Regions from separate parts of the Pseudoalteromonas fenneropenaei genome, predicted to be linked through region 1. Evidence: predicted binding sites of a transcription regulator. Region 1 holds the regulator's gene; each other region holds the start of a gene.
The links. Region 1 encodes sigma-54, which starts transcription at its own class of promoters, with help from an activator protein. Its sites were predicted from a motif close to GTTGGCACGNNNNTNGNNT; they were not measured.

Region 1 (3,280 bases):
GTACTCTTACTATCAGTGGTAATGCAGAAATCATGCAGGCTGGGCAAAAAATCAATGCCGATGTGATTGTTTACGACATGGCTAAGCAACTGATTAATGCTGAGCGCAGCAGCAATAGCAAAGGTCAGGTAAAGACTATTTTAGTGCCTGAGCAAAAAGATAAGAAGCAAAACAAGGAGCAAGGTAAACCGTGAGTGTGTTAACTGCAAATTGTTTAGCAAAAAGCTACAAGGGCCGCGAGGTTGTTAAAAACGTCGGATTAAGCATTGAAGCGGGCAGCATAGTCGGCTTACTTGGCCCAAATGGCGCGGGTAAAACCACTACCTTTTATATGATTGTAGGGCTTGTGCCAAGCGATAAAGGCTCAATCCATATTGATGAACAAGACATCACGCTGCTGCCAATGCATAGCCGCGCTCGCCTTGGGATTGGTTACCTACCGCAAGAATCTTCTATTTTTAGGAAGTTAACGGTTTACCAAAACCTGATGGCGATTTTAGAAACACGCAAATCGCTGAAACGCAATCAACGCGAACAGATCCTCGATGAACTATTAGATGAGTTTAATATTCAACATATTAGAGATAGTTTAGGGATGGCTTTATCGGGTGGTGAGCGTCGCCGAGTGGAAATTGCTCGCGCTTTAGCCGCAAATCCAAAATTTATTCTCTTAGATGAGCCTTTTGCTGGCGTTGATCCGATTTCAGTGTTAGATATAAAGAAAATAATCGAGCACTTAAAGAATCGCGGTATTGGAGTGCTGATCACAGATCATAACGTGCGCGAAACCCTTGATGTCTGTGAGAAGGCATATATTGTTTCGCATGGTGAACTAATCGCCGCTGGCACTCCCGAACACGTACTCGCAGATCAAACTGTGCGCGACGTCTACCTAGGCGAACAATTCAGGCTATAGTTTTTGTAGTACAGTCGCCTATTTGAATTGAACACTTAGAAAAAGGATTGTTAGAGATACATGAGGCAATCATTACAGCTGCGCATGGGCCAGCAACTCACAATGACGCCACAGTTACAACAAGCTATCCGCTTGCTGCAGCTCAGTACGTTGGATCTCCAGCAAGAAATCCAAGAGGCGCTCGACAGCAATCCACTCTTAGAAGTGGATGAGCAAGATAGTGACGCAGAAACCGGTTCAGCTGACAACGACTTTGATTTTAGCGTCTCGAGTAGCAGTGGTGAAGAGCAAAACAATGAATTTGAAGGCAACGATTTCGAAGCAGGCAATGACTTTGAAGAATCGGTCAGCGATTATGAAATGGAAGCTGGTGATGCACTCAATAAGGATACTGTCAGCGACGAATTAGCGATGGATGTCACTTGGGACGAATATATGAGCGCAGCGCCCAGCAGTGGCTCTGGTGCTATGAGTGACGAAGACACCGTCTACCAAGGTGAAACCACCGAAACCTTACACGAATACTTGATGTGGCAATTGGAGCTCACGCCGTTTAGCCCCACCGATCGCGCCATTGCCGTGGCAATTGTCGAAGCCGTTGATGAGTCAGGTATGCTGACGGTTAGCACTGAAGACATTATGCACAGCCTTAATGAGGGTAGTGAAGAAGCTGAACCGATTGAGCTGGACGAGGTAGAAGCCGTCCTTAAACGTGTACAACTTTTTGATCCGATTGGAATTGCCGCACGCAGCTTGCAGGAATGCTTGTGCATTCAACTCAATCAATATGACCCAACTACACCTTGGCTGAGCGAAACCAAACAGATCCTCAACGAACATATTGAGCTTTTAGCCAGTCGCGACTATCGCACTTTGATGAAAAAGACTAAGCTAAAGGAAGATGAGCTAAAAGAAGTCATGACGCTCATTCACAGTTTAAGCCCAAAACCAGCTGCAACCGTGATCCACGAAGAACCAGAATACGTGATCCCAGATGTGTCGGTCAAAAAAGTCAAAGGTCGTTGGGTAGTTGAACTGAATCCAGATTGTATGCCGAAAATTCGTGTTAACGATCAATATGCCGCGATGAGCCGCTCGGTGCGCTCATCAAGCGATAGTCAGTTTATTCGCTCCCATTTACAGGAAGCGAAGTGGTTTATAAAAAGTTTGGAAAGCCGCAACGAAACCTTGCTAAAAGTGGCTAACTGTATTGTGAAGCAACAGCAGGCATTTTTTGAACATGGCCCAGAGGCAATGCGTCCTATGGTGCTAAATGATGTGGCTGAAATGGTGGAAATGCATGAATCTACCATTTCTCGGGTTACCACCCAGAAGTATATGCACACCCCGCGTGGCATTTTTGAGCTGAAATATTTCTTCTCAAGCCATGTAAGTACTGAAAACGGAGGTGAGTGCTCGTCAACAGCAATTCGGGCGCTCATTAAAAAGCTAATCGCCGCGGAAAAACCTACTAAGCCATTGAGCGACAGTAAAATCGCGGATATATTAGCGGAACAAGGAATTCAAGTGGCGAGACGCACTATTGCAAAATATCGTGAGTCTCTGGCTATACCACCGTCAAATCAGCGCAAGAGCCTGATCTGAGACGTAAAACAAAGAAGGAAGAATGCTTATGCAACTAAATCTAACTGGTCGTCACGTTGAAATTACCGATTCACTCAGGGATTATGTCACCAACAAGTTTGCGAAGCTGGAGCGACATTTCGATCATATCAACAATGTACATGTTATCCTTGATGTAGAAAAATTGATCCATAAAGCGGAAGCAAGCCTTCATGTGAATGGCGGAGAGTTATTTGCTTCGACAGAGCATCAAGACATGTATGCGGCCATCGATTTGTTATTAGATAAGTTAGATAGGCAAGTCATAAAACATAAAGAAAAGATGATCCGACACTAAAATGAAACTAAGTGCATTAATTTCAAAGGACTGCAGCAAAGCTGCAGTCCTTTTTAGTAGCAAAAAACGCATTCTCGAATACATCAGTGAACTGGCCCACCAACAGCTTCCCGACCTTGATCAACATGATATCCTCGACGCTTTATTAGCCCGTGAAAAACTCGGTAGTACTGGCATTGGTAAAGGCGTTGCACTGCCACATGGTCGTATGGCCGCAGTCGATAAAGTGCTAGTGATGGTCTTGGTTAATCAAGAAGCCATTGATTACGATGCCATCGACAATCGCCCCGTCGATATTTTCGTGGCACTCATCGTACCTGAGGGCGATAATCAAACTCATTTGCAGACCTTAGCCGCAATCGCTGATAAACTGAGGGACAAAGAATTTTGTCGTATGTTGCGTCAGGCGCAAAGTGACGAACAACTCTTTGAAATATTGTCGA
Region 2 (3,280 bases), on a different contig from region 1:
CAAGTTTACATGCTCAGTTTCAACACGCATTTTCGTTGCTAAAAAGCAATTAATCCTACCTAGAATGCGATTTTGACTAGCGGAAAAGCTACGTCAGTACATTGATTTTTATGCCCATTTTTAAAGTGAGGTATGGAAAAAAGCGGTGAACATTGATATTTTAAGGGGCGATGGTTTAAGTCCCCGTGGCACAGCTGGATAGCGCAATCCCCTCCTAAGGGATAGGTCGCAGGTTCGAATCCTGCCGGGGACGCCAGCTTAATTCAATATGGTTTGCCTGGGCATAGCCAACATAAGCTTACGTTACTGCTCCTGCGATTAAAGATTAAATTCATCACCTTCTGGGGTGTTAATCAACACAATATCGTTGAGTTGAATATTACTCAGCGGGCGCTTGTCGATATTGACCGCAATCGCACTTTGCTGATTCACTTGTGTAACGCGCAGTTGGGTTAGGGTATTGACGCCATGAGTATAGCGGCCGCCAAACTGGTCGGTGAGGTCATTACGGTGTGCAATGGTCAATAGTTGACCCTCATTGATGCCATGAATGCGACCTAAATTCAGCACGATTTTGTCGCTATCTAGATGTAAAATCTTGCCTTTGGTTGGTAAACATTGCACTGCCGCTGAAAGGTCGTAGCTGACTTTATTGAACATCTCTTGCACTTTCTCACCATAATCACTACGCCAAAAACGGTTGCTGTTGACGTCGATGATATCGGTTTTAGCAAATGGCCAATTTCCTTCAGTGACGTAGTTTTGTTGCCAGAGTGGCTCCATAGTGAGCGCATCATATAACGCAAAATTGGCCTTAAAACTGCGCTTATAGGAGTCATTTTGCCAAAACGCGTAATCACTATTTTGTTTATCGCCCGCTGCGATATCGGTGATTTGGCTCAGCAGTACATATTGACTATTGCTGCGTGCTGCTATTTCTTCGATAAGTCCGCCATTGTAGTCAAACTGCTGACTGAAAAAGGCACTGACATTAATTGGTTGTGCTAGATAGGGCACGGGTCGTACAGCCATATTACGACCTTGTAAGGTATCATAAAGGCGTCTAGATGCTGCTTCTGGAATGTCAAAAATTTGTCCCATCCGCGCTTGTTGGGGCCTTACAAGTTGACTGCGTGTAACCGCAATTTGCTTATTAAATAGCGATTGTTTGCACTGGTTGTGAGTTGCAAAAATATCAAGATGCAGTGTCACGGAAAACTGGCCAGATTCTTGGCGCTCTTCAATTAGGCTGATTTGTTGAATTTCGCCGTGAGATTTGATTTTTAACTGATCTTGCGCCAAAACACCGTCAGCCACAGTTTGAATACTGCTTACAGAGGCCCCGGAGAAGATCAGCGCCTGACGAATGGCGTCTTTTACTGCGGCAGAGCGGGCTTTTGCGATATCACCATCATCAATAGTGGCGTATCCTGTCGATTCAAACCACTCAGCATTGGCTGTTTGGCACACCAAGAGCGCCAGTAAAGCGAATGAAGTTCGACAGCCGCGAGTGGTTTTCAAAGAAGGTGCCTGCATAGCAAATCTCTCGTCATGTTAGTGCATTTTAGCATGATTAAAGCAAAGCGTGTGCCACTGTTTATTGGCATAGCGTTTGCTTAATTAAATCAAGTTAGATTGGGAGCATCCTCATGGTAAAGTTTAGACTTATTTCACTGTTGGCACTGGGACTATTGTCGACGGCTTGTAGCTCAGTGTTTGACAAACACGTTGAATACAGTGTTGTTGAGCCAGATACTTACCCTGTGCTGCGTGCAGTTGGTTATGCGCCTTTAAAAGCGCAGCCAGGAGACTCAGAGACTGAGCGGATGTTAATGGCAATCAAAGCGTCCAAGATTGAAGCGTATCGGGAGCTTGCAGAGCAAGTGTACGGGCAAAAGCTAGGTTCAAATTTGACTGTGAAAGGTGCAGTGACACAAAACGATGTATTGCGAGGTCAAGTGCAAGGCATGATCCGAGGTGCCAAGGTAGTGAAAAGCTACGCAGTGGGTGATGTTTACACCACAGAGCTGGAACTCGACATGAAACGCGTATTTGACCTGTACATTACTGAGATAAAACCACGTAAAGTAAAACGTGTGACTTATTATTAACTGTGCTATTAGACGTCAGTGAATGTGTTGGCATTGCGTAAGTCAATTAGTAAATAGAATACGTGAGTGTCTTGAGAGCAGCGTTTTATTATTCTGTAAGTTTAAACTGCCATTATGAAAAAAGGAGCCTTGGCTCCTTTTTGCGTATTCAAGTATTAGGTGTTTGCGGCACTATTGATCAATATTGCGGTATTGCGGTATTGCGGTTGGTGTGCATATGACGGTAAATAATGCGCCAAGGAGTGAGTTCAATCTGGGTAAATTGCACTGCGATTTTACATTCTGCTTTAAGCTTTTAAATTTCGTACTAGGCCACTTTCACCGGTAACTACACTGCCACCTTGGTCATAAGTGACAGAAGTCGGTGCACCGATCAAAATCGACTTGAGCTGCTGAACACTCAAATGAGCCTGTCGTGCGGCATGAGCGTTGACTTCATTTTTTTGCTGGCAATCAGCTAACTTTTTGCGGATAGCCGCAATACTTGCCGTGATCTCTTCACTGTTAAGTACCTCAGCAGAAAACGCTGCTATTTCTTTATCTAAGCGTTGAATCGCATTTAACAAGTTGAGTTTATTACGTGCTAAGTCCTTTAAGCCATCACCGTTACGAGAGGCTAAGCTATTAAGCTCCTCATCCAGTAACAGCGCTAATTCATCAAGCTGCTCTGCCTGTTGATTTAGCTTGTGGGCACAAAGGACTTTTGGATCAGCCATACAAATTAAACTCAAAGGCCGCGATGTTCTTCGCTAACTTTTCAGAATCTATCTGGTATTTGCCTTCGCTGATGGCTTTTTTCAGCTCTTCCACTTTTTTACTGTCAAAGCCTGAAGACTGCTGCGCTTTTTCGTGTACAGTTTTCAGTTGTTGTGCTTGTGGCGTCAGGCTTACAGAATCACTTGCCGCTTTTGGCGTGGCAGGCGTTTGTGGTGCGCTACTACGATTCGCTTCCTGACGTTGTAAGTCTAACTTTTGCTGCTTGGCATTATTGAGCACACCCGTGCCGGATTGCCCATTGTTGATATGATTGACCATGATATTAAAATCCAGATTACCCAGCTTAACTTTGATATCGGCTGCCACTTGCGATACTTTAGCAAATTTTTTATAAATTCACCTCAACAGATTCCACTCCTGTGACTCGTGCTCGCAAGGTCTTGCCAGAACGT
Region 3 (3,280 bases), on a different contig from region 1:
TACGGAGCAACCTGAGTATGTGCGAATTGCTGTCACAGATAATGGCCCAGGCGTAGATCTTGCCATTGTAGATAAGTTGTTTGAGCCATTTTTTACCACCAAAAGTCAAGGCACTGGCCTTGGTCTCGCCGTGGTCAGTTCAGTTGCTAATGCCCATCAGGGCAAAGTAGATGTCTGTAATACGATTCAAGGTGGCGCCTGTTTTAGTATTTTGCTGCCAATTTGTCATACAGTCGCTGCGCCAAACTTTGCGCAGCAAGCGAATGTCATGCTTGACACGCTAAGGGAGGTTATATGAGTAACATCGTTTTAGTTGTTGAAGATGATGCAGGATTGCGTGAAGCATTGCTAGATACCTTGATGCTTGCTGGGATCTGCTGTGAAGCAGCAGATTGTGCAGAAACCGCTATGGTCATGCTCAAAGAGCAAACGTTCTCGCTGGTGGTGAGTGACGTACAAATGGGTCGCATGAGTGGTTTGGATTTATTAAAAAGCATTAAACTCAACTACCCAGATTTACCTGTGTTGATGATGACGGCTTACGCGACTATTGATGACGCGGTTGAAGCCATGCGTATCGGCGCGATTGATTACATGGCAAAGCCATTTGCGCCAGAAGTGTTGTTGAACATGGTCAGCCGTTATTTACCCGCTGCGGCAAAAGAAACCGATGGTCCAGTGGTTGCCGACCCTGCGAGTAAACAGCTACTCGAATTGGCTGCTAAAGTCGCACGCTCTGATGCCAGTGTGATGGTGCTTGGCCCAAGTGGCTCAGGTAAAGAGGTACTTGCCCGTTTTATTCACGATAAGTCACCGCGTGCGAGTGAACCTTTTGTCGCCATCAACTGTGCCGCGATTCCAGAAAATATGCTTGAAGCAACGCTCTTTGGCTACGAAAAAGGCGCATTTACTGGCGCAATCCAAGCTTGTCCAGGTAAGTTTGAACAAGCGCAAAAAGGCACCATTTTACTCGATGAAATCACCGAGATGGATTTGGCGCTACAAGCAAAGCTGCTGCGGGTGTTGCAAGAGCGTGAAGTAGAACGTTTAGGTGGGCGTAAAACCATTGAGCTTGATGTACGCGTGTTGGCAACCAGTAACCGTGATTTAAAAGAAGCGGTAGCTGCAGGTAAGTTCCGTGAAGACTTGTATTATCGTTTGAACGTATTCCCGCTCACTTGGCTGCCATTGGCAAAACGGCCGTTAGATATTGTGGTACTGGCTGAACATTTGATTGTGCGTCACTGTCAAAAAGCCGGACAACCAGCGCCGAGTCTAACAGCGGCGGCGAAGCAAAAATTGCTTGAACATGCGTGGCCCGGCAACGTACGTGAGTTAGATAACGTTGTCCAACGTGCCTTGATTCTGCAAAGTGGCGAGATCATTAGCGCGGATGACATCTTTATTGAGAATTTAGTGTTTGCGACCAATGACACGCCAGCGATGCCATCCAATCAAGCTGTGAGTCATGCTGAGAAGCCACAAGAGTTACCTAAGTGGGTGCTTAGTAGTGAGCTTGATGAGGAATTTGACGAGGCAGACAGTGAGTTTGCCACGCTTAATTACAAAGATGAGCTGCAAGATAAAGAGCACAAAATGATCTTAGATACGCTACAGCGCTATCGTGGTAAACGCAAAGAGGTGGCGGAAGTGCTCGGTATGAGTCCAAGAACGCTACGCTATAAACTGGCCAAAATGCGCGATTTAGGTTTACCCGTTCCCGCTTAATCCCTTCCTTTTCAGATTGGCGAGCAGTTGCTCGCCAATTTTTTGTCACTGACTCTTCTGTCATTTTCTATGTTTAACTTACTGAAAATTAATGTATAATTTTTGGCATGTTTTCTGCTTTATTTAAGGTAATCTTAGATGGCCGAGGTAGTTAACATGAACATTCAGGCAGCATCACTGTTTCAAGAAATGCAGGCAATGGCGTCAGAAGCGACGCGTAACCGTCCAAGTATGGAAACCATTCGCCCGCAGCAGACTTCTTCCACCAATCAATTTGGTGACTTATTGGCAGATGCGATTAATACTGTAAATGGATTGCAAAAAGAGGCAAAATCCAAAGTGACAGCAATGGAAATGGGCGATCGCAGCGTGTCGCTTGCTGAAGTCATGATTGCGTCACAAAAAGCATCTGTTGCATTTGAAGCAACTGTGCAAGTGCGCAATAAACTAGTAGAGTCGTATAAAGAAATCATGAGCATGCCAGTTTAATCTGGTAGTGGAGTGACATTGTGGCAACAAAGCAATCAACCGATCTGGCATTAACCGATAGTGGGAGTGACTCACTAGACGGTCCAGGCGAGCAACAAGAACAGAAATCTGGCTATCTGAGTGCGCTCAGCGGCGTTGATATGCTGCGTCAGGTCACATTGATCATTGCACTGGCAATTTGTTTGGCTATCGCCATCTTTATTATCATTTGGGCTCGCCAGCCTGACATGCGTCCGCTCGGTCAATATCCGACCGAGGAGCTGATCAAAACCCTAGACTTCCTTGATGCACAAAAAATTGACTATCAGTTAGACGGTAACACCATTATGGTACCTGAAACTGAGTATCAAAGTATCAAATTAAAAATGGCCCGTGACGGGTTAACCCAAGAGCCCAATAATGGTACTGATATTCTTATGCAGGATATGGGTTTTGGTGTCAGTCAACGGCTTGAGCGTGAGCGCTTGAAACACAGCCGCGAGCAGCAGCTCGCAAGAACCATTGAAGAGCTACAATCTATCTCGCGTGCCAAAGTGTTACTGGCTATTCCCAAAGAAAACGTGTTTGCGCGCATGGAGAAGAAACCTTCTGCGACTGTAGTCGTGACTTTACGCCGTGGCAAAGTGCTAGACAGCGAAGAAGTGGATTCTATCGTCGATATTATAGCTTCGGCAGTGCAAGGCTTAGAGCCTTCACGGGTCACAGTGACAGATCAAAATGGTCGCTTACTGAACTCGGGTTCTCAGGATTCCTTATCGGCACGTACTCGTAAAGAATACGAAATTGAACGTAAGCGCGAGCAAGAATATTTAGAGAAAATCGACAGCATTCTTATTCCTGTAGTGGGCCTTGGTAACTATACCGCGCAAGTTGACTTGACGATGGATTTTAGCGCGGTTGAAGAAACCCAAAAACGCTATAACCCGGACTTACCAGCAGTACGTAGTGAAACCACTTTTGAAGAGAATAACGTTGGTGGTATTGCAGCAGGTATTCCAGGGGCTTTAACCAATCAGCCGCCAGTTAATTCTAATATTCCAGAAGTCGCAAATGGCGGTAATGG

Region 2: a site for sigma-54 is predicted at 1,577-1,595, ahead of ACFOEE_RS04970 (flagellar assembly protein FlgT). Genes of this name have one in related genera too.
Region 3: a site for sigma-54 is predicted at 1,830-1,848, ahead of fliE (flagellar hook-basal body complex protein FliE). Genes of this name have one in related genera too.

What each region holds. Positions count from the first base shown of each region.
Region 1 is NZ_JBHRSD010000017.1:133,970-137,249, reverse strand. Features, by position in the region: gene lptA (lipopolysaccharide transport periplasmic protein LptA) at 1-194, shown strand, start outside; gene lptB (LPS export ABC transporter ATP-binding protein) at 191-916, shown strand; gene ACFOEE_RS10775 (RNA polymerase factor sigma-54) at 977-2,521, shown strand; gene hpf (ribosome hibernation promoting factor) at 2,550-2,837, shown strand; gene ptsN (PTS IIA-like nitrogen regulatory protein PtsN) at 2,839-3,280, shown strand, end outside.
Region 2 is NZ_JBHRSD010000010.1:174,857-178,136, reverse strand. Features, by position in the region: gene ACFOEE_RS04980 (hypothetical protein) at 1-53, shown strand, start outside; tRNA gene ACFOEE_RS04975 (tRNA-Arg) at 180-256, shown strand; gene ACFOEE_RS04970 (flagellar assembly protein FlgT) at 319-1,536, opposite strand; gene ACFOEE_RS04965 (LPP20 family lipoprotein) at 1,650-2,111, shown strand; gene flgN (flagellar export chaperone FlgN) at 2,399-2,827, opposite strand; gene flgM (flagellar biosynthesis anti-sigma factor FlgM) at 2,820-3,146, opposite strand; gene flgA (flagellar basal body P-ring formation chaperone FlgA) at 3,217-3,280, opposite strand, start outside.
Region 3 is NZ_JBHRSD010000010.1:117,331-120,610, reverse strand. Features, by position in the region: gene ACFOEE_RS04690 (sensor histidine kinase) at 1-298, shown strand, start outside; gene ACFOEE_RS04685 (sigma-54-dependent transcriptional regulator) at 295-1,728, shown strand; gene fliE (flagellar hook-basal body complex protein FliE) at 1,885-2,217, shown strand; gene fliF (flagellar basal-body MS-ring/collar protein FliF) at 2,238-3,280, shown strand, end outside.